Regions from separate parts of the Mesorhizobium sp. WSM4836 genome, predicted to be linked through region 1. Evidence: riboswitches for the same ligand, from Rfam matches in the RefSeq annotation. Region 1 holds a riboswitch; the other holds the start of a gene.
The links. A riboswitch is a leader RNA that binds a small molecule or an ion and turns the genes downstream of it on or off. The one in region 1 is predicted to bind thiamine pyrophosphate.

Region 1 (11,110 bases):
TATTCCGAGCGTCAGCTCTACGAGGCGGCGCTTGACCGCATGGCCCGCGAGATCGCGGCCGTCAACCGCATGTCGGAGACCGAAGCGGTGCGCCTCATCGAGGTGAACCTCAATAAGGGCCCGAAGCGCGGCGCCAAGGCCGACAACGAGGAAGCCGAGCAGGAAGAAGCTGCCTGAGTTTTTCTCGCCCTCGAATTCAGAAACCCCGGCGCAATGCCGGGTTTTTTGTTTTAAAGCGTGTCGCGATTTAACCTTCGCCACCGCCCTCCCTTTCCGCCTCGTGCTTCAGCGTGGCGATAAACCGCTTGGTCCGCTGGCGTTCCGGGTTGCTGAACAGCACCGCGGCCGGGCCTTGTTCGACGATGTTGCCGGCATCAAGGAACACCACTTCCCGCGCGATCTTCGAGGCGAGCCGCAGATCATGCGTCGCCATCACCATGGTCGTGCCCTCGCTGGCGAGCTTGCCGAGCACGTCGACCACCTCCTGCGCCAGTTCCGGATGGAGTGCCGAAGTCGGCTCGTCGCAGAGCAGGACTTTCGGCGAAGGCGCCAGCGCCCGGGCGATCGCCACGCGCTGCTGCTGGCCGCCTGACAGCGTCGCCGGCCACGCATCGGCCTTGTGCGCCATGCCGACCTTTTCGAGCAGGGCGAGCGCCCGTTCGCGCGCTCTCTCCTTGGGCCATTTCAGCACCGTCACCAGCCCCTCCATGATGTTCTCGATCGCGGTGCGATGCGGAAACAACTGGAAATTCTGGAACACCATGCCGGTCTGCAGCCGCAGTCGCTGGATATCCCTGGTCGAGACCCTGCCGCCGGGGTGGAATTCGAGTGCATCGTCGCCGATCCGCACCGTGCCTGACGTCGGCAGCTCGAGCAGGTTGATACAGCGCAAAAGCGTGCTTTTCCCGCCGCCCGACGGCCCGACCAGAGCCGTGACGCTGCCTTCCTCGATGGTGACGGTCACGCCCTTCAGCACCAAATTGTCGCCGAAACGCTTTTCGATGTTGGTCAGGCCGATCATGCGCGCGCCTCCAGGAAGCCGCCGTAGCGGTTGAGTCGCGTTTCCAGCCGCGCCTGCAAGGCCGACAGCACGGAGCTCATGACCAGATAGAGGGCCGCTGCCTCGACATAGAGGATCAGCGGCTCATAGGTGGTGGCGACGATGCGCTGCGCTGCCTGGAACATCTCCGGCACGGTGATGGCGGCGGCGAGCGAAGTGTCCTTGACCAGCGAGATGAAGGTGTTGGACAGCGGCGGCACGGCGACGCGCCCCGCCTGTGGAAGAATGGTGCGCCGCATTGCCTGGGCCCAGGTCATGCCGATCGAATAGGCCGCTTCCCACTGGCCCTTGGGCACCGAACCGATGACGGCGCGGATGATTTCCGAGGAATATGCGCCAATGTTCAAGGTGAAGCCGATCAGTGCTGCCGGAAAGGCGTCGAGCAGGATGCCGACCGATGGCAGGCCGTAGAAGATAAGGAAAAGTTGCACGAGAAGCGGCGTGCCGCGGAATATCCAGACGTAGAAGCGGACCACGGCGACCAGCGGTTTGGGACCGAACAGCCGGGCAAGCGCCACGACCAGGCCGAGAACAAGACCGAATGCAAACGACAGCAGCGTCAACGGCACGGTGAAGATCAGTGCAGCCCACAGCAGCGTAGGCAGGGATTCCAGCATCAATTGCAGCCAGTGCGGCACGAAGGCTCCTCCTTGCCAGATTGCCGTCGCTCATATCACGCGAAAGCGGCGGGCCGTCAAAGACAGCTCGCCGCGATATGAACGACGCGGGCCGGCATTCGGCCACACGAGAAAAGCCGTTTTACTTCGAAACGTCCTGGCCGAAATAGGTGTCGGCGATTTTCTGGTAAGTGCCGTCGGCCTTGATGTCGGCCAGCGCCTTGTTGATGGCGGCCACCAGTTCCGGATCGCCCTTGCGCACGATGACGCCAGAATAGTCGGCGTTTTCTTCCTGGGCGGCAATCTTCACATTGGCGTCTGGCTTGTGCTTCTTGAAATCGAGGAAGGACAGGCTGTCGTTGATGGTGGCGTCGGCGCGGCCGGTAAGGAGCAACTGGATCGACTGGTCGAACCCATCGGTGCCGACGAGCTCGGCGCCGCTGGTTTCAGCCAGCTTGCCGAAATTCGAAGTCAGCGACTGCGCCGCCTTCTTGCCCTTGAGATCGGCGAAACCTTTGATATCGGTGTTGTCGCCACGCACGATCAGCACAGCCTTGGAGGCGATGTAGGGATCCGAAAAGTCATATTTGGCCTTGCGCGCCTCGGTGATGCCGACCTCGTTGATGACGGCATCGTAGCGGTTGGCATCGAGACCGGCGATCAGCCCGTCCCATTTGCCTTCGAGGAACTGGGCTTTGACGCCGAGGCGCTCGGCGATGGCCCGCGCGATCTCGACGTCGAAGCCGACCAGCGCGCCGGAAGCATCATGATAGGTGAAGGGCGCATAGGTCCCTTCCGTGCCGACCTTGAAGACGCCGGACTGCTTGATGTGGTCGAGATTGCCGCCGGCATGACCGGCGGCGATGGTCAGAAGCTGCAGCGTTCCGGCGACAATGAGCGATGTGAGCCATTTCATTTTTCTGTGATCCCGTCCTTGGCCGATCTCCGGCGTCATTGCGAGTGCCGGAAAATGACAGATGCGCGATGCCGGAATAAGAAATTAAATTTCAAAAATCTCGCGCCCTTGAAATCCCATTCTAACCAGAATCTCCCGGCGCCATCCGGCTGGGTCAAGGCCGGTGGCGAATCGCCTGGAACGGCGCAATCGACATGACAGTCCGGGGGAACATTCCCCCGCATGGCACGTTCTTCGCTGTTGTAGGGCGCGGCGCCGCCATTTCAACCATCGGCGCCAACTCACGATTCTGCGATTGCACCGCAACGCCTGAAGCAGGAGCGCGGCATGATGGAAGACAGTGCAGGACGGACCATGGTTCGCGCGGCGATGAAAGCCCCTTATCTGGAACGTGACGAAGAGCATCTCCTGGCGCTGCGCTGGAAGGAAAACAATGACCAGCACGCGCTGCACCGCATCACCGTCGCGCATATGCGGCTGGTCATTTCCATGGCGTCGCGGTTTCGCCACTACGGCCTTCCGCTGGGCGACCTGATCCAGGAAGGCCATGTCGGACTGCTGGAGGCAGCGGCCCGTTTCGAGCCAGAGCGCGAGGTGCGGTTCTCGACCTATGCGACCTGGTGGATTCGGGCCTCGATGCAGGACTATATCCTGCGCAACTGGTCGATCGTGCGCGGCGGCACCAGCTCCGCGCAAAAGGCGCTGTTCTTCAACCTGCGGCGCCTGCGCGCCCGCCTGGCAAACGGCGCCGAGCAGACGTCGAATGCCACGCTCTACCGCGAAGTGTCGGCGGCTCTCGGGGTATCCGAGGCCGATGTGGCGATGATGGATTCCCGACTTTCGGCGCCCGACAGTTCGCTCAACACGCCGCTTGCCGACGATGCGGGCGCTACAGAGCGGATGGAGTTCCTGGTTTCGGATGACCCGCTGCCCGATGAGGTTGTGAGCGACACGATCGACGTCGAACGCCGCTCTGTCTGGCTGAAGACGGCGCTCGGCGCGCTCAATGCGCGAGAACTCAGGATTATCGAGGAGCGCCGGCTGAGCGACGAGGGCGCGACGCTCGAAGCCCTCGGCGAAACACTCGGCATCTCCAAGGAACGTGTCCGCCAGATCGAGGCGCGCGCCATGGAAAAGCTCAAGGCGGCACTGGTGAAGCAGAACCCGGAATTTCTAGCGGCCTGAATCGCGTCGGCTATTTGTCGGTGACGATCTTGACCTTGTCGCCGGCCGAAACGGCAGCACCCGGCGACAGCGCGTTGAGCACCCTGAACAGATCCAGCTTGCGGTCGACGCCGACCATCTGTGCGGCGAGCGAGCCCATTGTCTGGCCGGCCTGCACCGTGACGATGCGGATACGCAGCGGCTTCAACGCCGCCTTGTCGGCAGCACTCAGGATGCGGAACGAGCCGCTGACCGAGCGCGCCACCGTGCTCAGCGAGGTGCTGGCCGAAGGCGCCGCGGTCAGCAAGCGGTAGACCTGGCCTCCGGCACGGATCACCGCAATGTCGAATTGCCAGCCGTCGGCGCCGGCATGCGCGGTTGCCGCTTCGTTGCCGTTGATCGTCTCCTGGCGCACGCTGCTCTCGTCGAGGCCGGCAACCCAGCCGCTGCGGATGTAGTCGGTCAGCGAGCGGTCCTTGTCCATCGAGACGCCGTCGAAGCGGATTGCGATGTCGCCCGGGCCGGTCGCCGTTACCGCCGCCGCCGAATTGTCGATGATGAAGCCGTTGGGCACCGAGAACGACACGCCGAGGCCAGGATGCAGGAAGGTTTCGCCGCGCACATAGCCTTCCTCCGGCGTGTCGCCGTAAAGCAGCCCGTCTATGCCTGCAAGGAACGATTCGCGATCGCGCGATCCGACACCGGGCGCACCGAACTGGCGGGCGTGGCGCTGCGCGAGATCGATACGCTGCGGCGTGTTGGGGTGCGTCGCCAGGAAGTCGAGGCTGGCGTCGGTGGCGCCGCTGATCGAGCGGAAATCGGTATAGGCCGACATCGACTGCAAGAAGCGGCCGGCGGCGTAAGGGTCGAGGCCGGCTTCGCCGATCGATTTGATGCCGATGGCGTCGGCCTCCAGCTCCTGATTGCGCGAGAATTGGGCCAGCCTAAGCTTGCCGCGGATCAGCGCCGCCTTGGCGGTCGGGTTGTCGCCGAGCACATCCGAAACGACCTTGGTCGCCAACCCCTCCTCGGCTTCCAGCTGCTGGCGCTGCAGACCATGATTGGCCGTAACATGGCCCATCTCATGCGCAATGACGGCGGCAAGCTCGGCTGAATCGTTGGCCAACGCCAGCAGGCCGCGGGTGATGTAGAGATAGCCGCCCGGCAGCGCGAAGGCATTGACGTTGGGCGAGTTGAGAATGGTGATGCGGTAGGTCTGGGTCGGGTTGGCCGACACAACGGTCAGTCTGCCGACGACCTTGGCCACCATGCGCTCGAGCATCGGGTCGGAATACTCGCCGCCATAGGTGGCAAGGATTCGCGGGTGCTGCGCCTTCGCCAGTTGGGCGAGCTTGCTGTTGGCGGCGACATTGTCGACCGTGATCGGCTTGTCGGAGGGCTGGAAGCCCGATTCCTGCACGTCGGGAGGCGTGAACATCTGGCAGCTTGCCAGCGCCACGGCAAGGCTGGCCAGCGCCACAAAGCGCGCCAGCGGCTTCAGCCTCCGATTGTCGATGCCGGTCGGCAGGTCGGCTTCCTTTCAAGTCCTGGCACGTGACCACGAAAATCAGGTGCGATTTCCGAAAAGCATCACGCGCAAAATCAAGTGCTGTGGCGTCCTTCGTGCGTCCGACAGATACGAGGCAGCAAGGGCAAATCACGCTCTAGGGCGGACCAGCTCCTGGCGGACCTAGCCACACTACCTCGACCATGGCAAGCAAGCGCCGCTTCGCCTTCCACCGGTTTGACCATAAATTATGTCCGCTTCCGGGCAACATCTCGTGATCCAGCCGCAAACGGACCCGAGCCGATATAGCGTCGGAATGCATCCGGTCCAGCCCCGACGAAAAAATCAGCGGCGGTGCCGGTCGCAGCAACCGTGCCACCATCCAGGAAAACCATTTTGTGGCCGATACGGCGCGCATCGTCCGGCTGGTGCGTCACGAACAGCACCGTCATGCGCTGCTCTGAATGGACATCGGCCACCAGGTCGAGCATGTCGTCGCGCAGTGCCGGTCCGAGCGAAGCGAACGGCTCGTCGAGCAACAGCACCGGCCGGTCACGCACCAGGACCCGGGCGAGTGCGACGCGCTGGCGCTCGCCGCCGGAGAGTTCGCGCGGCAGCCGGCTTTCCTTGCCGGCAAGGCCGACGCGCTTCAGCGCTGCGGCGATTGCGGCGCGATCAGCCTCGCTCAGTCTGAGCGAAGGCGAGCGGCCGAGCCCGACGTTCTGCTCGACGGAAAGATGGGCAAACAGGTTGTTTTCCTGGAACACCATCGATACCGGCCGCGCTGAGGGCGGCGCATTGCTGACATGGGCGCCGCCGATCAGCACCCGGCCCGACCGCGGCGCCTCGAAACCGGCCACCAGATTGAGCAGCGTCGACTTTCCCGAACCGCTCGGCCCCATGATGGCGGTGATCTCCGAGGCCGGGAAATCGACGTCGAATGTAAGCGGCGTTTCGCCATAGCTGAACGAGACATTGTCGAGCCGCACCGCCGCGCCTTTTTCCACCGAAATGGACCGTTCCGGGCTGATCGGCATCATGATTTCTCCCTCCTTCCCAGCCAGTCCGCGGTCAGCACCAGCGCCAGGCAGACAAGGCCGAGCAGCAGCGCCAGCCCGGCCGCATCCTCGGTGCGGTAACTGCCCATGCGCGCCAGCAGCAGATAGGGCAAAGTCTGCACGGAATCGCTGCCGAACAGCGCAATGACGCCGAGATCGCCGAGCGACAGCGCCATAGCGAAGGCGAAGCCGGTGGCGAGCGGCCGTCGCAGCGACGGCCAGTCGACCAGCCGCAACCGGTTCCAGCCCGAGATGCCAAGCTGTGCACAGAGCCGTTCGTGGCGTTCGCTCGCCGCGTCATAGGCAGGGCGGATGGCGCGGATGGCGAAGGGCATCGCCATCACCGCATTGACCGCCACCACCATGACGGGGGCGATCGCAAAGACATCGCTGACGATGCGCAGGAGCAGGAACCAGCCGGCGCCGATGACGATGGGCGGCACCACGAGGACGAACCCCGCACCGGTATCGGCCAGATGTTCGAGCAGTGTCCGCCGGCCTGTCCGCCGGGTGAGCGCCAGCGCCCGGCGCGCCATGACCAGCGACAGCGATAACGCCAGAGAGAGCAACGCCGACAGGAGGGCGAGCACGGCACTGGTCGCCGTCGCTTGCCGCACCACGTTCTCGCCGGCCAGCCGGCCGAGATCGGCGCCAAGCCCGGCCGCCAGCGTGGCCGCCATCGGCCCGGCGACAAACAGCACCGCCAGCCCGATCACCAGCGCGTTCAGCACGGTCTCGGCCGCACCGGCTGAAAAATACCGGCGCGGCGCCACCTGCAGATTGGCGTCGCCGGTCGTGTTGGCGCCAAGCCGCGTCAGTGCCAGCACGACCACGAAGGTCAGGGCAATCTGCAACAAGGTCAGCGTCACCGCCCGCGCCGGGTCGAAGTCGAAACGCAGCGCCTGGTAGATGGCAACCTCCAGCGTCGTCGCGCTGGGTCCGCCGCCGAGCGTAAGCACGATGGTGAAGGAAGTGATGCACAGCATGAAAACAAGCCCGGCGATGCCCGGCAGGGCCGCGCGCAGCGGCGGCCACTCGATCAGCCGGAAGGCCGGCGCAGCACCCATGCCGAGCTGACTCGCCAGCCGCCATTGGTCGGCCGGCACGGTCTGCAATGCTTCCAGGAACAGCCGCGTTGCCAGCGGCAGGTTGAAAAAGACATGGGCGACGAGGATGCCCGACAGGCCGTAGATGCCGGGCCAGTTCTGACCGCCAAGCGTGCTGAGCATGCCGGCAAAATAGCCGGCGCGGCCATAGAGTGCCAGGACACCGAGTGCGGCAACAATGGCCGGCAGCGCCAGGGGCAGCGCGAAAAGCTGCAGGATGAAGCCTCGCCCGAAAAACTGTGGATGCCGCGACAGGGCACGCGCGACGAACAGCGCCGGCGCGACGGAGAGCAGGGTAGAAAGTACCGCCTGCCAGAGCGTGAAACGGGCGACGCGCAAGAGATAGGAATCGAAAGCGGAGGCGGCGCCGGAAGGGTCGCGTGCGGCTTCGATGGCCAGCCCGGCGAATGCCCCGCCGATCAGCAGCGCGATGGCGGCGAGCGCGACAATGCCGGCGACGACGCGGGAGTCGGGTGATGACGCGCGTTGCACGCTAGACCGCCAGATTCGAGATTCTTAGCGAGGACAGCGTTTCTTCGCGCCCCCCTCTGTCCTGCCCTGTTCGCCAAAGGTTGGCATCTCCCCCACGAGGGGGGAAATTGGTGGTCATTTCGGCCTTAGCCAATCTCCAACGTTGCAGGACTGAGCGAAACGCCGAAGCTGCCAATCTCCCCCCTCGTGGGGGAGATGACCGGGAGGACAAAGGGGGGCGCCGTAGAGCAACCATCTTCGATCAGTCGGCCAATCCTACTTGCTCATCGCCGCAAGCCACTCATCGACCCAGGCCTTACGATTGGCCGCGACCTCTTCCGGACTGAACAGCAACGTCTTGGTCGGCTTGACTAGCTTGTCAAACGCCGGATTGAGCGGCTTGTCGGTTTTGCCGGCCGGGAACATCCAGTTGGTTTCGGGAATGACGTCCTGGAATTTCGGCCCGGTCATGAAGGCGACGAACTTTTCCGCCAGCGGGTTCTTCGCACCCTTGGTGGTGATCCCCGCAACCTCGATCTGCAGATATTCGCCTTCCTCGAAGGACGTTGCCTGGTAGCGCTCGGTATTTTCGGCGACCATGTGGTAGGCCGGCGAGGTGGTATACGACAGCACCATCGGCGCTTCGCCCTTGGTGAACAAGCCGTAGGCCTCGCTCCAGCCCGGCGTCACCGTCAGCACCTTCGGCTTGAGCTTGGCCCAGGCTTCCGGCGCCTTGTCGCCATAGACCGACTTGACCCACAACAGCAGGCCAAGGCCCGGCGTCGAGGTGCGCGGATCCTGGATGACGATCTTGTCGCCGGCATCGCCCTCGACCAATTCCCTGAGGCTCTTCGGCGGGCTCTTCAGTTTTTCGGTATCGTAGACGACGGCGAAATAGCCATAGTCGAACGGCACGAAAATATCGTCGCTCCAGCCGCCTGGCACGCTCACGTCAGACACGGCGCCGTGCGGCGAAAACAGGCCGGTTGCCTTGGCCTCCGCCGTCAAATTGGTATCGAGGCCAAGCACGATATCGGCCTTGGTCGCAGCGCCTTCCAGCTTCACACGGTTGAGCAGCGCAACCCCGTCGGCGACCGAGACGAATTCGACGACGCATCCGCATTCGGCCTCGAAGGCCTTCTTCACTGCCGGCCCCGGACCCCAATCGGCAGTGAAGCTTTCATAAGTATAGACGGTCAGCCTGTCCTGCGCCGATGCCTGCCCGGGCAGGGCGAGCGCGGATGCCGCAAGCAGGACAGTCGAGACAAGAGAGTGGAAAAAACTGCGCATCGGCGCCTCCTTCGTTCGCGTTGAAAGGAATTGAGGCGTCGGGCTGTCCGAAACGTCTAATCCCTCCGCCGGTACAAACCGGATCAGGTTCAGCGGGTTGGCGGTCTTGCCTCTCAGCCGGTCCGCGAAAATCGCGTCCGGCACCCCGTTAGAGCGTTGCGACACATAGGCCCGGCCGAACTGCTGCGCAAGCGGAAGTTTGCCGGGCATCCAAAGCCCAGCCTGCCGTTTGATCTTCCGTTTGTGGGGCAGGGCTGGTAAGGGCCACGAGATATGAGCACATTCACCATCCTGCTTGGCGGCGATCTCATCCGCACGCCGTTGCTCGACCGCCAAGTCGAAGGCTCGCGCGTCATCGCTGCCGATGCCGGCATCGGCCATGCTCGTATGCTGGGCCTGAGGCCGGAACTCTGGGTCGGCGATTTCGATTCGGTGCCTGCCGAGTTGCCGGAGGACCTGGCCGCCGTGCCACGGCAGGTGTTTCCCGCCGAAAAAGACAAGACCGACGGTGAACTCGCTATCGCCGCCGCGCTCGAGCGTGGTGCGACCAGCCTTGTGCTCGCAGGCGCCTTCGGCGGCAAACGCACCGACCACATCTTCCTGCATCTGGCGTTGAGCGTCCGGCTGGCGGAAAGCGGGACGGAAGTGCTTTTGACCAGCGGCGCACAGGAAGGCGTCCCCTTGCTGCCCGGCAAGGCGGGCTTCGACTATGCCGACGGTACACTGTTTTCGGTGCTCGGCTTCTCCGACCTCGCCGGCCTGAGCGTCACCGGCGCCAAATGGCCGCTCGACAATGTCGAGGTTGTGTTCGGCTCGTCGCTGACCATTTCCAACGAGGTCAGGGGCCGGCTGGAAATCGCGCTGGCCAGCGGCCGCGCGCTGCTGCTCGCGCATCCTTTTCCCCTACCTGAAAGCTGATATGGCGCCGCCACTTCTAAATCTCGACGGGATTAAGCTGACCTTCGGCGGCACGCCGCTGCTCGACGGTGCCGCCTTGACGGCCTCGGCTGGCGACAAGATCGCCCTGGTCGGCCGCAACGGCTCGGGCAAATCGACCCTCCTCAAGATTGCCGCCGGGCTGATCGAACCGCAGGACTGCGAAGTCTTCCGCCAGCCTTCGGCGACGGTGCGCTACTTGCCGCAAATGCCCGACATGGAAGATTTTGCGACCGTCCGCGCCTATGTCGAGGCGGGGCTCGGGCCTGCCGACGATCCCTACCGCGCCACCTATCTGATGGAGCATCTCGGCCTGACCGGCGAGGAACGGCCGAACGACCTCTCCGGCGGTGAGGCGAGGCGCGCCGCGCTCGCCCGCGTCATGGCGCCCGAGCCCGACATTCTCCTCCTCGATGAGCCGACCAATCATCTCGACCTCTCGGTTATCGAATGGCTGGAGGAGGAGCTTGCCCGCACCTCCTCGGCACTGGTCGTCATCTCGCATGACCGCCGTTTTCTCGAGCGCGTGTCGCGCGCTACAATCTGGCTCGACCGCGGCCAGACCCGCCGTCTCGACAAGGGCTTTGCCTATTTCGAGGAATGGCGCGACGCCGTGCTGGAGGAGGAAGAGCGCGAGCAGCACAAGCTCGGCCGCCAGATCGTGCGCGAGGAGCACTGGCTGCGCTACGGCGTGACGGCGCGGCGCAAGCGCAACATGCGCCGGCTCGGCGAGTTGCAAACCATGCGCCAGCGTTTTCGTGGTCATCGCGGCGCCGAGGGTACGGCGACGATGACAGCCAGCGACGCCGCCGAATCCGGCAAGCTGGTGATCGAAGCCAGGAACATCGAGAAGAGCTTTGGCGATCTGACCGTGGTCAAGGGATTTTCGATCCGCATCCAGCGCGGCGATCGCGTCGGCCTGGTCGGGCCGAACGGCGCCGGCAAGACGACGCTTTTGAAGATGCTGACCGGCGAACTGAAGCCG
Region 2 (11,110 bases), on a different contig from region 1:
TGAGTTTATCATTTGCGGCCGGTATGGCGGGAACTGTGGTCGCAACTGTGATGTGGCAACATCATCGCAACTACGCCGAACAACTCGGCATACGACCAGCGCATCACGCAGGGCTTCACGTCGGCGCATAGACGACATCCTCGTCAGGACCGCCGCTGAGCTTCGTTGTCCTCACCGACGGTATGCGGTTTGTAGCGGCCATTTTCACCGGGTAGATGGTCCGAGCTATCTGCGCCGAATACGTGGTTGTTGCCTCCACGACCACCGATTGCCTGGGTATCCCAGATCGCATCCTCGGCCTCGTGACGCCTTCATATTCATCATCCGTCGACTAGAGAAATCGATTGCTTCAATTAAGAACATTCACGTTTTGGATGCATTCACGCGCATCCGCGGTACTGCTGAGGACGCCTCACTTCGGCGGGCTTGCTATTGAACCGTTCGCCCTCCTCAAGCAGCTCAGGGCCGCCCCGTGTAGAAGCTGTTGCCGGCGAGTCTCGGTGCGGCAACCGTGACCGCATCAAGCGAGCACCCTGCCATCCTCGCCTCGGAGCATCTGGTCGACGCGGCAGCGTTTTGGGTGAAATCGGCCGAGGTGCGCTGCTGCCACAGCTTCCCACTTCAGCTGGCGTATCGAGCGCCTGTCGCAAACACCTCGCCTATTGCCAGCCAGTAGGACGGCACGACTAACTCAGCCAGCATAGGTGCGACATTGATCATACCCAAGCGATCCATAGCCTGGATGTATGGCATTCAACTAATCGATTTTACGAATTAGCGGGCATGCTCCATTAGAAGAACAACAATTGACCGAAAGCAAGTACGCCGACACCTGCTGCCGGCAACTTTCTTAGTTATGTTACGGGCGAGTGCGGCAGATCGGCCGAAATCGATCCAGCGGATGATTCTAGAACGGCACCATTTTCACATCGTTGGTGCGAGGCCTCAGTCCATCCAATTAAACCGGGAATTTCATCAGGTCTTCTATGCCGCGAGACTTTCGAGCCGATGTCCAGGCCTTGCGGGGTCTATCTGTCCTGCTGGTTGTCCTTTATCATACCCAAATCGCGCCGTTTGGTTATCTTGGCGTTGATATTTTCTTCGTAATTTCGGGCTTTCTGATCACCGGCCTCATCGCGACCCAGCTTGAGCAGTCACGGTTCAGCTATTGGGAATTCTATTATCGTCGTGCGAAGCGCCTGTTGCCGGCGGCCTATGTGGTCATTGCGCTCACGACGATCGCTGCACCCTTTTTCCTGTCAGATGCGGGCCTGCGGGACTTCCGAAGCCAGGTCCTCGGGGCGCTCACATTCACCGGCAACATCGTTCTCTGGTCTCAGGCGGACTATTTCGGCGAATCCGCCGAAACCAAGCCTCTCCTGCATTTCTGGTCGCTCGCTGTCGAAGAACAGTGTTATCTGCTGCTTCCTGCTTTCTTGGCCTTGGCTCCCAAGAGATGGCGGCTCACAGCGGTTAGTTTGCTCCTGGTTGCCAGCCTGGCACTGTGTCTCTACGTGGCCATTCGTCACCCATACGCTGCATTTTATCTTTTGCCGACCCGCTTTTGGGAAATAGCAATTGGTTCGCTCGGGGCATTGCTTCCCGCCAGCGCTCGCGTGGCGGCCAGGTTTGCGGCGCTGCGCCTCCCGGCGCTCGTGCTTATCCTCCTTATTCCGATTGGACTTGGTTCGCAGAACCCGATCGTGGATGCCGCTTTGGTTTGCTTGGCAACCCTGATCCTCCTGCTGTCGCCCAGCAGGGATAATGTGGCGGTTCGAAGCATGGCAAGGATCGGGGATATCTCGTACTCGCTCTATCTGGTCCATTGGCCGGTGCTTGTATATGTGCGGGCTGCTTGGCTGGCAGACCCTCCCGCGCTTGCGATCTATGCGGCAGTTGCCTTCTCAGTTGTAGCAAGCTTAGTTCTTCACCGTTTCGTGGAAAAGCCGTTCCGGCAGGGATTCTTCGCATCTCGTGGACGGATGGCCTCAGGACTCGTTGCCGCAACGGTTCTTCTCGGCTTCGCACTGTCAGTCGACATTGGCGCAGCCGAAAGTAGGGTTGGCTTTTCCGAGAGCCGACGCATCAATTACGGCCTGGCAAGGGCATGTGATCTCACATCTGGATCGCCTCCCCAGGCCATTCCGAAGGCCTGCCAGACGACGGACAGGCCCGAATTGCTGGTCTGGGGCGATTCATTTGCCATGGCACTGGTTCCCGGCTTGGCCAAGACGATCGGAGAGGCCGGCCTGGCTCAGCTCACGATGAGCGGGTGCTTCCCCGCCATCGGCGTTGCTGCCTTCAAGCGCGCAGCGTCTCCCTCCTTCGCTGAGGACTGTATTCGCTTCAATGACAGTGTTTTGGGTATCCTGAAAAATCGGCCGGAGATAAAGACCGTTGTCATTTCGAGCCCATTTGACGCCCCTGACTCCAAAGACTTCATGCTGCTTAAGAGGCGTGATGGGACATTCACGGAAGTTGACACTTCGGTAGATGGAGCCGTTGAGGGTATCAAGTCTCTCATCGAGGCCGTTCGCGCTTTGGGCAGGCGAGTGGTCGTAGTTGCTCCCCCACCAGTCGCAGGCTTCGATATCGGCGATTGCCTTGAGCGAAAGGTGAGAGGAAATATTATGCTCGGGCGGCACAGTGATTGCGAAATCTATGTCACCGATTACCGCCGGATGAGATCCCGCACTCTTGAGCTCTTGAACCAAGTGGCTGTGAAAGCTGACGTAGAGGTTGTCTCTTACCACGACTTTCTCTGCGACGACACAAAATGCAGAACCGAGATCGATGGCAAATTTCTCTACCGAGACAGCGGCCACCTTTCCTATGAAGGATCAGAGATCATCGCTCAGAAGACAAGGCTTGCTGAGAGGCTGATCAGGGCTGCTCGTTAGAGCATTTTCGAAATGAATACTGTTTCAAGACTATTTTTTGGGCTTCAGACATTGGAATGCTCCCAATAAGCCCGCAACTTGGGGTCGAATTGTTACCATACCTAAGTGTCCGCTCCAAAAAGAAGTGGGTGATTTCATCGGGTTACCGTCACTGGGTGGATTCGGCGGCTCGGCGGGCCGAGACAGGTTTGCGCGATCTCATTCATCCGCCCGACTCGACAAAGCTCCCGGCCCGTGGTTGTGCAACCGAGTCGGGCGATGGGTAAACGGAAGCTTCTCAAGGCTCAAAGCACCTACTGCAAAGGCCGGTGGTCAGACGATCTCGCTTCCTTAAGAGCTGGTGGCGTCTAACTCTGCAGATGTACTCCACCGATCCGAGCAGGGGCGTCCCCGGCTCTTGGCCGACGATCTGACGATAGGTTGCCACGCTCACCAGGAGCTGCTCACGGGCAGCGGCCAATTGCGCCGCGGCAGAGCCGCGCGAAGCGTCGGCCTGAGCGAGGTCAGTACGTGTAGCCCTCGCCGACCTTAAAGCGCGAACGCGCAGCTCGCGCCTGCTCCGTCAGGAACCGCACGTTTTGGTGCGTCAGCACCGCTACCTCCGGTCGCGAACGACGTTCATAGACCTGGGCCAGTGAGCCGCTGTCGCGGTGGCCGCCTTCTTCTGCAGCTTCTCGAAAACAAACCGCTTGCCTTCGCGCACGCTGTCTTCGAGCGGCTTCGCCTTCGCCAAATGCGCCGCAATCGCGCTGGCCAGCATGCAACCTGTTCCGCGCATCGATGCGGCAAGGCGCGGTGTATCGACGTAGATGGGTTCATGATCGGAGCGCAATAGAATATCGGTCGATCGGGGTCCCGAGGCATGCCCACCCTTGATCAGCAGGGCCTGAGGGCCGGCGGCCAACAGTCTTTGTCCCTGTTGGAGTGCACCGTCCTCATCCACTGCCAGTTCGGAGCCAATAAGGCGTGCCAGTTCGGGAAGGTTTGGCATGACAAGGCAGCAAAGCGGCATCAGATCGCGCTTCATCACGGCGATAGCGCCTGCCTCTAGGAGCGCCCGGCCTGAGGTGGAGGCCAGCACTGGGTCGAGTATTACCGGCACTTGCGGGTATTTGCGCAGCACAGCGGCAACGGCAACAACGATATCGGCATTCGCCAGCATGCCGATTTTGGTGGTCGCCACATTGTTGGCCCGCAGCGCGGCGCGCATCTGATCGGCGACCAGGCTCGGTGGAGAATGATGAATTTCCATCACGGCGTCGTGCGTTTGCACCGTTAGCGCAGTGACGGCCAGACAGGTGCGCACGCCAATGGATGCGATCGTTTCGATATCGCGTGCTATTCCAGCACCCCCGCTGGAATCCGACCCCCCAACGACAAGCACATGCGGTTCTCGTCTCATCGCCATCGGTCCGTCTTTTCGATCCACTCCCTGGTGCGCGCTTCGGGATCGGAGCTCAAAGTGATGTCGGTGACCACTGCGGCGCTGTCGGCGCCGGCTTCAAAGACGCCGTCGAGGCGGCCAGGGTTGAGGCCGCCGATAGTGACTAATGGAATTGGCGCCACCCGCCGCTTCCACTCGCTGATCCGCTCTAGCCCTTGCGGTGCCCACTTCATTTTCTTCAAGATGGTGGGATAGATCGGACCCAGCGCAACATAGTCGGGATCGGCAAAAATGGCGGTTGCCAGCTCGACATGATCATGCGTGCTCAACCCGAGCCTGACACCGGCTGACCGTATCCTTGAGAGGTCGGCGGTTTGCAGATCTTCCTGGCCGAGATGCACGAAGTCGCAGCCTTCCTCGATTGCCAGGCGCCAATGATCGTTGACGATGAGCTGGCATTTGTGTTGGGCACACAAGGCCTTCGATTTTCGGATTTCGGCGCGCAACCCGGTCTCATTCATGCTTTTGATGCGAAGCTGAACCAGCTTGACGCCGAGCGGCGCCAGCCGTTCGATCCAGGCAGCGCTGTCGACGATCAGGTAGAAGGGATCGAGCTTCATGAAAAAACCGCCCTGCCGATCGTCGGTGTCGATGGCACGGCGACGTCGCGCGGTTCGAGCATTCCGGAAAGGAAGGCTTCGCGGCCGGCTTCGACTGCTTTGCCGAATGCGCGCGCCATGCCGACTGGATCGGCTGCCCTGGCGACCGCCGTGTTCAGGAGCACGGCGTCAAAGCCGAGTTCCATGACGGTCGCCGCATGCGACGGCCGCCCCAGGCCAGCGTCCACAATCAGCGGGACGCCAGGGAGATGTCCGCGCATCAAGCGCAGCGCCGTTATGTTGGTCGGTCCGAGAGCGGAACCGATCGGTGCGCACCACGGCATCAAGACCTTGCAGCCCGCCTCCAGCAGCCGCTCGGCGACAATAAGGTCGTCGGTGGTATAGGGGAACACCGAAAAGCCGTCCTCGCACAGGATGCGGGCGGCTTCGACCAGGCCGAACACATCAGGCTGCAGCGTGTCGTGGTTGCCGATCACCTCGAGCTTGATCCAGGTCGTCCCGAACACCTCGCGCGCCATTCTCGCCGTCGTGACCGCTTCCTTGACGGAGTGGCAGCCGGCCGTGTTGGGCAGGATTCTTGTGCCAAGCGAGCGGATCAGCGACCAGAACTTTTCGCCGTCCCTGCCGCCGGCCATCTCACGCCGTAGGGATACGGTCACCACCGAGGTGCCCGATGCCTGGACCGCATCGGCAAGGATGGCGGGCGATGGATATTGAGCCGTGCCGAGAAACAGCCGAGAGGAAAGCGTCGTCCCGAGAAGCTCGAACATGCTAGCCTCCCTGCATCGGTGAGAGGATTTCGATCCGGTCGCCGTCGCTCAACTGGAACTCCGCCCGGTTGGCTTTGTGCACGAGGTCGCTGTTGACGGCCGTCGCCAGCCAATCGCCTGCATAGTCGAGCGCGGCAAGCAGTTCGGCCAGCGTTGAGGCGTCAATCTCAAGCGCTTGGCCGTTGACGATCAGTTTCATTGGCGAGCTCCAAGGTCTTGTCGTGACTGAAGACGAGTTCGGCCGCCTGGCGCGCCATGGCGGGCGCGAGAAGAAAGCCATGGCGATAAAGCCCGTTGATCGCGACGGTGTTTCCGCGTGCTTCGACACGCGGCAGATTGTCGGGAAAGGCTGGACGGACGCCGACACCGGTTTCAACGATCTCGGCCTCACCAAAGGCCGGATGGAGGGTATAGGTCGCGCTCAAAAGCTCCATCATGGAACGCGCCGTGACCCGTCCAGCGGACTGGGTCTCGATCATCGTCGCGCCGGCCATAAAATGGTGGTCAGTGCGCGGCACCAGATAGAGGGGAAAGCGCGGGTGAAGAAGCCGGACCGGGCGCGACAGTGACATATCGGGCGTGCGCAGGATCAGCATTTCGCCACGAACGCCACGCAGTCGGTCGTCTTCCGCCGCCATGCCCGTGCAGTCGATCCGGCGATCGAAACCGGAGCCAAGCCGGGCGTCGGCGCCGAAGCGGAACTCGACGCCCATCGCTGCCAGTCTGTCATGCAGTGCCGCCATCGCCTGGCGCGGGTCGAGATGGGCTTCGTCGGGGAAGAGCAATCCACGACGGAAGCGGCCGGCGAGGTCGGGCTCCAGCAACGCGATTTCATCTTCATCGACGCACCGATGGCCCGACGTGCGGCGGGCGAACCGGTCGAGCTCGCCCGCATCGCGTGGCGCGGCCACGACCAGTGTTCCGGCTCGTGTCACTTGACCGGGTGTTGCCGCATCCCACCAGTCGGCGGCGTCGCGTCCGAGATCGAGCACGGACTGCTCGGCGCTTTCACGCTCGCACCAGGGCGCCAGCATGCCGCCGGCGAACCATGACGCATTGCCGCCAAGGCTGTGCCTTGTCTCGGCAACCGTCACAGCCGCGCCGCGCGTAGCGAGCTCGAAAGCTGCGGTGAGGCCAGCGACGCCGGCCCCTTTGACCAACACCCTCATGATCGCTCATGCGCCTCCGAAGGCATAAGCGCTGCGCCGGTCTCTTCCGCCGGCACGTAGAGGTCACCGCCCTTGCGGTACTTCGCCGCCATCGCCGCCATGCCCTCCTTCTGCGCCTCGGCGCGGATGTCGTGGGAAATGCGCATCGAACAGAATTTCGGCCCGCACATCGAGCAGAAATGCGCCAGCTTGTGCGCCTCCTTGGGCAAGGTCTGGTCATGGAAGGACCGCGCGGTTTCCGGATCGAGCGACAGGTTGAACTGATCCTCCCAGCGGAACTCGAATCTGGCCCGCGACAGCGCGTCGTCGCGGAGGTTCGCCGCCGGGTGACCCTTCGCCAGGTCGGCGGCATGGGCGGCGATCTTGTAGGTGATCACGCCGGTCTTGACGTCGTTGCGATCGGGAAGGCCGAGATGTTCCTTCGGCGTGACATAGCAGAGCATGGCGGTGCCGAACCAGCCGATCATGGCGGCGCCGATACCGGAGGTGATGTGGTCATAGCCCGGCGCGATGTCGGTCGTCAGCGGTCCCAGCGTATAGAACGGCGCCTCGCCGCAGACAGCGAGCTGCTTGTCCATGTTCTGCTTGATTTTGTGCATCGGCACGTGGCCGGGCCCCTCGATCATCACCTGACAATCCTTCGCCCAGGCGATCTGCGTCAGCTCGCCAAGTGTTTCCAGTTCGGCGAATTGCGCCGCGTCATTGGCGTCGGCAATCGACCCGGGACGAAGGCCGTCGCCGAGCGAAAAGGACACATCGTAGGCGCGGCAGATGTCACAGATTTCCGCGAAATGCTCGTAAAGGAAGCTTTCCCGGTGATGGTGCAGGCACCATTTGGCCATGATCGACCCGCCTCGCGAGACGATGCCCGTGACCCGGTCAATGGTCAGCGGAATATAGTGCAGCCGCACGCCGGCGTGGATGGTGAAATAGTCGACGCCCTGTTCGGCCTGCTCGATCAGCGTGTCGCGATACACCTCCCAGGTCAGGTCCTCGGCAATGCCGTTGACCTTCTCCAGCGCCTGGTAGAGCGGCACCGTGCCGATCGGCACCGGCGCATTGCGCACGATCCATTCGCGGATGTTGTGGATGTTGCGGCCGGTCGACAGGTCCATCACCGTATCGGCGCCCCAGCGGATCGCCCAGACCATCTTTTCGACCTCTTCGGCCATCGAGGAGGTGACCGCCGAGTTGCCGATATTGGCGTTGATCTTGACCAGGAAATTGCGGCCGATGATCATCGGCTCGCTCTCGGGATGATTGATGTTGGCGGGAATGATCGCCCGTCCGCGCGCCACTTCCTCGCGCACGAATTCCGGTGTGACGAAGTCGGGGATAGCGGCGCCGAAGGCCTCGCCGTCCCGCTCAAGCTTGCCACGCAGGATGTCGCGGCCGAGGTTCTCGCGGATAGCGACGAACTCCATTTCAGGCGTGATGATGCCGGCGCGCGCATAGGCAAGCTGGGTCACCGCCTTGCCCTGCTTGGCCCTGAGTGGCCGGCTGCGAATGGGAAACTCCGGCGTCAGGCGCTCGCCCGCCGCAAATCCGTTGTCCTCCGGCCGGACGTGGCGGCCCTCATAGGCTTCGACATCGCCACGCGCCGTAATCCATTCGTGCCGAAGCCGTGCAAGGCCGTTTTCAATGCTGGTTTCGACAGTCGGGTCGGTATAGGGGCCGGACGGATCGTAAACGGTGACGGGCGGCTCACCGGCTGTCGGATGGACGGAGATTTCGCGCATCGGCACCCTGATCTGCGGGTGGATGGCACCGGGCTTGTGGATTTTCCGGGAGGCGGGCAACGGTCCCGTCGAGACGGCGGGAGTGAGGGCATTCATCTGAGGCTCCTTTGCTCAAGCATTGGAGATCCAGTTCTGTGCCGGAAGGATGAAAAGACGCTTCTGTTGACCTGCCGAAACAGGACCTCGGGCGTAAACTCCCGCAAAGCGCTTGCACCGTCCCTACGCCAGTATGAACTGGATCAGGTTCAACGGGTCACTGCGCCGCGAAAGCCAGCAGTATCTCAGCCCCTTGCCGGGACTCCCCTGGTGAATGCTTCAGGTTGAACGGGCCGGCGCCGATTTGTCAAGCGCATTCGGGCCGAGGCGATGATCGGTAGCCGGTCAGACCATATGTCGGCGACAAACCAGGCGTTGGAGACGAAGACAGGGATAAGGGGTCGCAAACGGTTGAACTAAAGATCGGTCCTTATGATGATTACGCCTTCAATCGGCACCGAAGGTTTGCGCGTAAATCGCCTTCGGGCGATCCGCTGGGGCGCCGACACCAGATGGAGTTGTTTAAAATGAGCTTTGGAATCGGAGTATGCCGCCGAGGCTGTTCTTTTTGCCGACGTGAGTCCAGTTCACGCGGGAATGGTCGACCGCGCCGGCGCCGAAGTTGCTGTAGTGGTCGTAGTCGACTTCGGCTGTGACTGTGAAACCTGGAACGACCAAGTAGGCGACGTTTGCAGCCACACCAGAGTTCCAGAACTGATCACCCGAGACCTGAAGGTTGAACGAAGTTTTCTCGTTGAGTGTGTAAGTGGAGCCGGCCCAGAAAGCCCAGTTGCCGCTCCAAGTTTTGTAGAAGCCGCGACCGTGAGCGGCGACTGCATTGGTTGGGTCATCATTGAGATTGCCAATGGAGCCATAGCCGAACATTCCGAATAGCGACAGGTCATCTGTGACATTGAAATCGACGCGGACCTTGCCGGCCAAAGCATCGTAGTTGCTGTCACGGGCGATTACGCCGGTGATCGCGCCCCAGCCCTGCGTCTGTTTTACGCCGAAGACGACGTGCGGAACATGGCTGTCGATAGTACCGACTACACCCGACCCTTGTTCAAGTGAAACCAGAGCCGAAAAGCCATTGCCGGCATCGAAGTAATACTGGGCCACGTTGGTATCGAAGTCGCCGTACGGAACGAGTACGTTATTGAGGACGTTCCCGGCGTAGCCTGTAAACGTGTCGAAGGCCGACTCGTCCTTACCAACTCGGAGGCCACCAAGCTGAATCCAGGCGGAAGCCAACTTGACGCCGCTGTTGAAGCCATAGTTCTGAGGGCTGTCCGGACCCGGATGAGCGTTGCGGTTGCCGAAGTTCACGCGGTTTTCAGTATAGGTCTTCAGTGCGCCGAGTTCGGTCTCCTGGCGCGTCCAAGTTTTGAACGTGAAACGCGTGTTGTTTCGCCAGGTGCCCCGAGCCTCGCCAGGGCTCCCATCGGTGGTTCTTGCCCCGTCATAGGATCGGACATCGCCGAGGCCGACGTCGTAACGGATGTAGCCGCCGATGCGCAGGCAGGTCTCGGTGTCGGGGATATGGAAGTAGCCCGAACCGTAGACGTCGCAGATCTTGACGTATTCGGTCGGGTCCGGCGCAGAGACTTGGTCCGCCGCGCGAGCGACGGAAACGGAGATCAGGGCCGCAACTGAGCTGAGAAGAAGGCTGCTTACGTTCATTCCGGATATCCATTCAAAGGTTAAAAGATAATCATCAAGATGAGTTCTCGTGAATGCTAAAAGTGCGCAATTGAACGTTTGAAACTTTTGTTGCACAAAAACGAACTGCTCAAACGACTGGAGATTTACGGAAGAACAACTATGCTTGGTCATGCATTGCCCGAAAAAGGTGGGATTCGACCTGTGTCAGGCTCAAAGAAAGGCAGGACGCCTATTGCTTTGCCCCGCTGCGCTTCCACACTGCTGTTCAGCCACTCAGTTAGATTCAGCACTTCTGAACAAATCGCCATTATTCATCTCTGCTATTTGTGGGTTGGGCGTCGGCGTTCGATGCAGAGCAGCAAGCGACGTGCCATACTGAAGAGGTAGCTCGCGCTGACACTTAAATGCCCGGCGAAACTTCGTCGTGCTCTCTTCTTTTTTGCTTTTGGGGGTCACGCTGAGCACGAAAAACAGATGTTTCGGACATGGTTCGTATGTTCGATATGTGACACTTTCGTTCGATACCGTCAGCATTTGTTCGCTGTCAGCCGACGAAGCGACGCCTCTGGGCACGTTGCGCTATGACCAGCAGGGCGCGCCCGAGTGCGCTGCGTTTGAATACGATGCAGGCTGGCTGACAGCAGCGGAAGGCTTCTCGATCGAACCGGGTCTGCCATCGTCACAGGCCCTCAATTCCATCGGAAGACCGGCGACGGATCCCATAGCGCGATCGCCGACACGGAGCCGGACGGATGGGGCCGGCGTGTTATCCAGCGCGACCACGCCAAGCCTCGCCAAGAGGCGAGCCGGGGGAAATGGCGCCGAAA

Region 2: another riboswitch for thiamine pyrophosphate. It lies ahead of thiC (phosphomethylpyrimidine synthase ThiC); the one in region 1 lies ahead of thiB (thiamine ABC transporter substrate binding subunit).

The regions. Positions count from the first base shown of each region.
Region 1 is NZ_JBVVQF010000037.1:14,230-25,339, reverse strand. It holds gene AC0L2P_RS29495 (CarD family transcriptional regulator) at 1-177, shown strand, start outside; gene AC0L2P_RS29490 (amino acid ABC transporter ATP-binding protein) at 248-1,021, opposite strand; gene AC0L2P_RS29485 (ABC transporter permease subunit) at 1,018-1,698, opposite strand; gene AC0L2P_RS29480 (amino acid ABC transporter substrate-binding protein) at 1,820-2,593, opposite strand; gene AC0L2P_RS29475 (RNA polymerase factor sigma-32) at 2,921-3,778, shown strand; gene AC0L2P_RS29470 (M48 family metalloprotease) at 3,789-5,258, opposite strand; gene thiQ (thiamine ABC transporter ATP-binding protein) at 5,513-6,304, opposite strand; gene thiP (thiamine/thiamine pyrophosphate ABC transporter permease) at 6,301-7,920, opposite strand; gene thiB (thiamine ABC transporter substrate binding subunit) at 8,176-9,189, opposite strand; TPP riboswitch at 9,233-9,347, opposite strand; gene AC0L2P_RS29450 (thiamine diphosphokinase) at 9,463-10,107, shown strand; gene AC0L2P_RS29445 (ABC-F family ATP-binding cassette domain-containing protein) at 10,109-11,110, shown strand, end outside.
Region 2 is NZ_JBVVQF010000017.1:19,567-30,676, forward strand. It holds gene AC0L2P_RS19875 (acyltransferase family protein) at 987-2,900, shown strand; gene AC0L2P_RS19880 (hydroxymethylpyrimidine/phosphomethylpyrimidine kinase) at 3,496-4,308, opposite strand; gene AC0L2P_RS19885 (thiamine phosphate synthase) at 4,299-4,904, opposite strand; gene AC0L2P_RS19890 (thiazole synthase) at 4,901-5,674, opposite strand; gene thiS (sulfur carrier protein ThiS) at 5,676-5,873, opposite strand; gene thiO (glycine oxidase ThiO) at 5,842-6,843, opposite strand; gene thiC (phosphomethylpyrimidine synthase ThiC) at 6,840-8,678, opposite strand; TPP riboswitch at 8,781-8,897, opposite strand; gene AC0L2P_RS19910 (porin) at 9,141-10,301, opposite strand.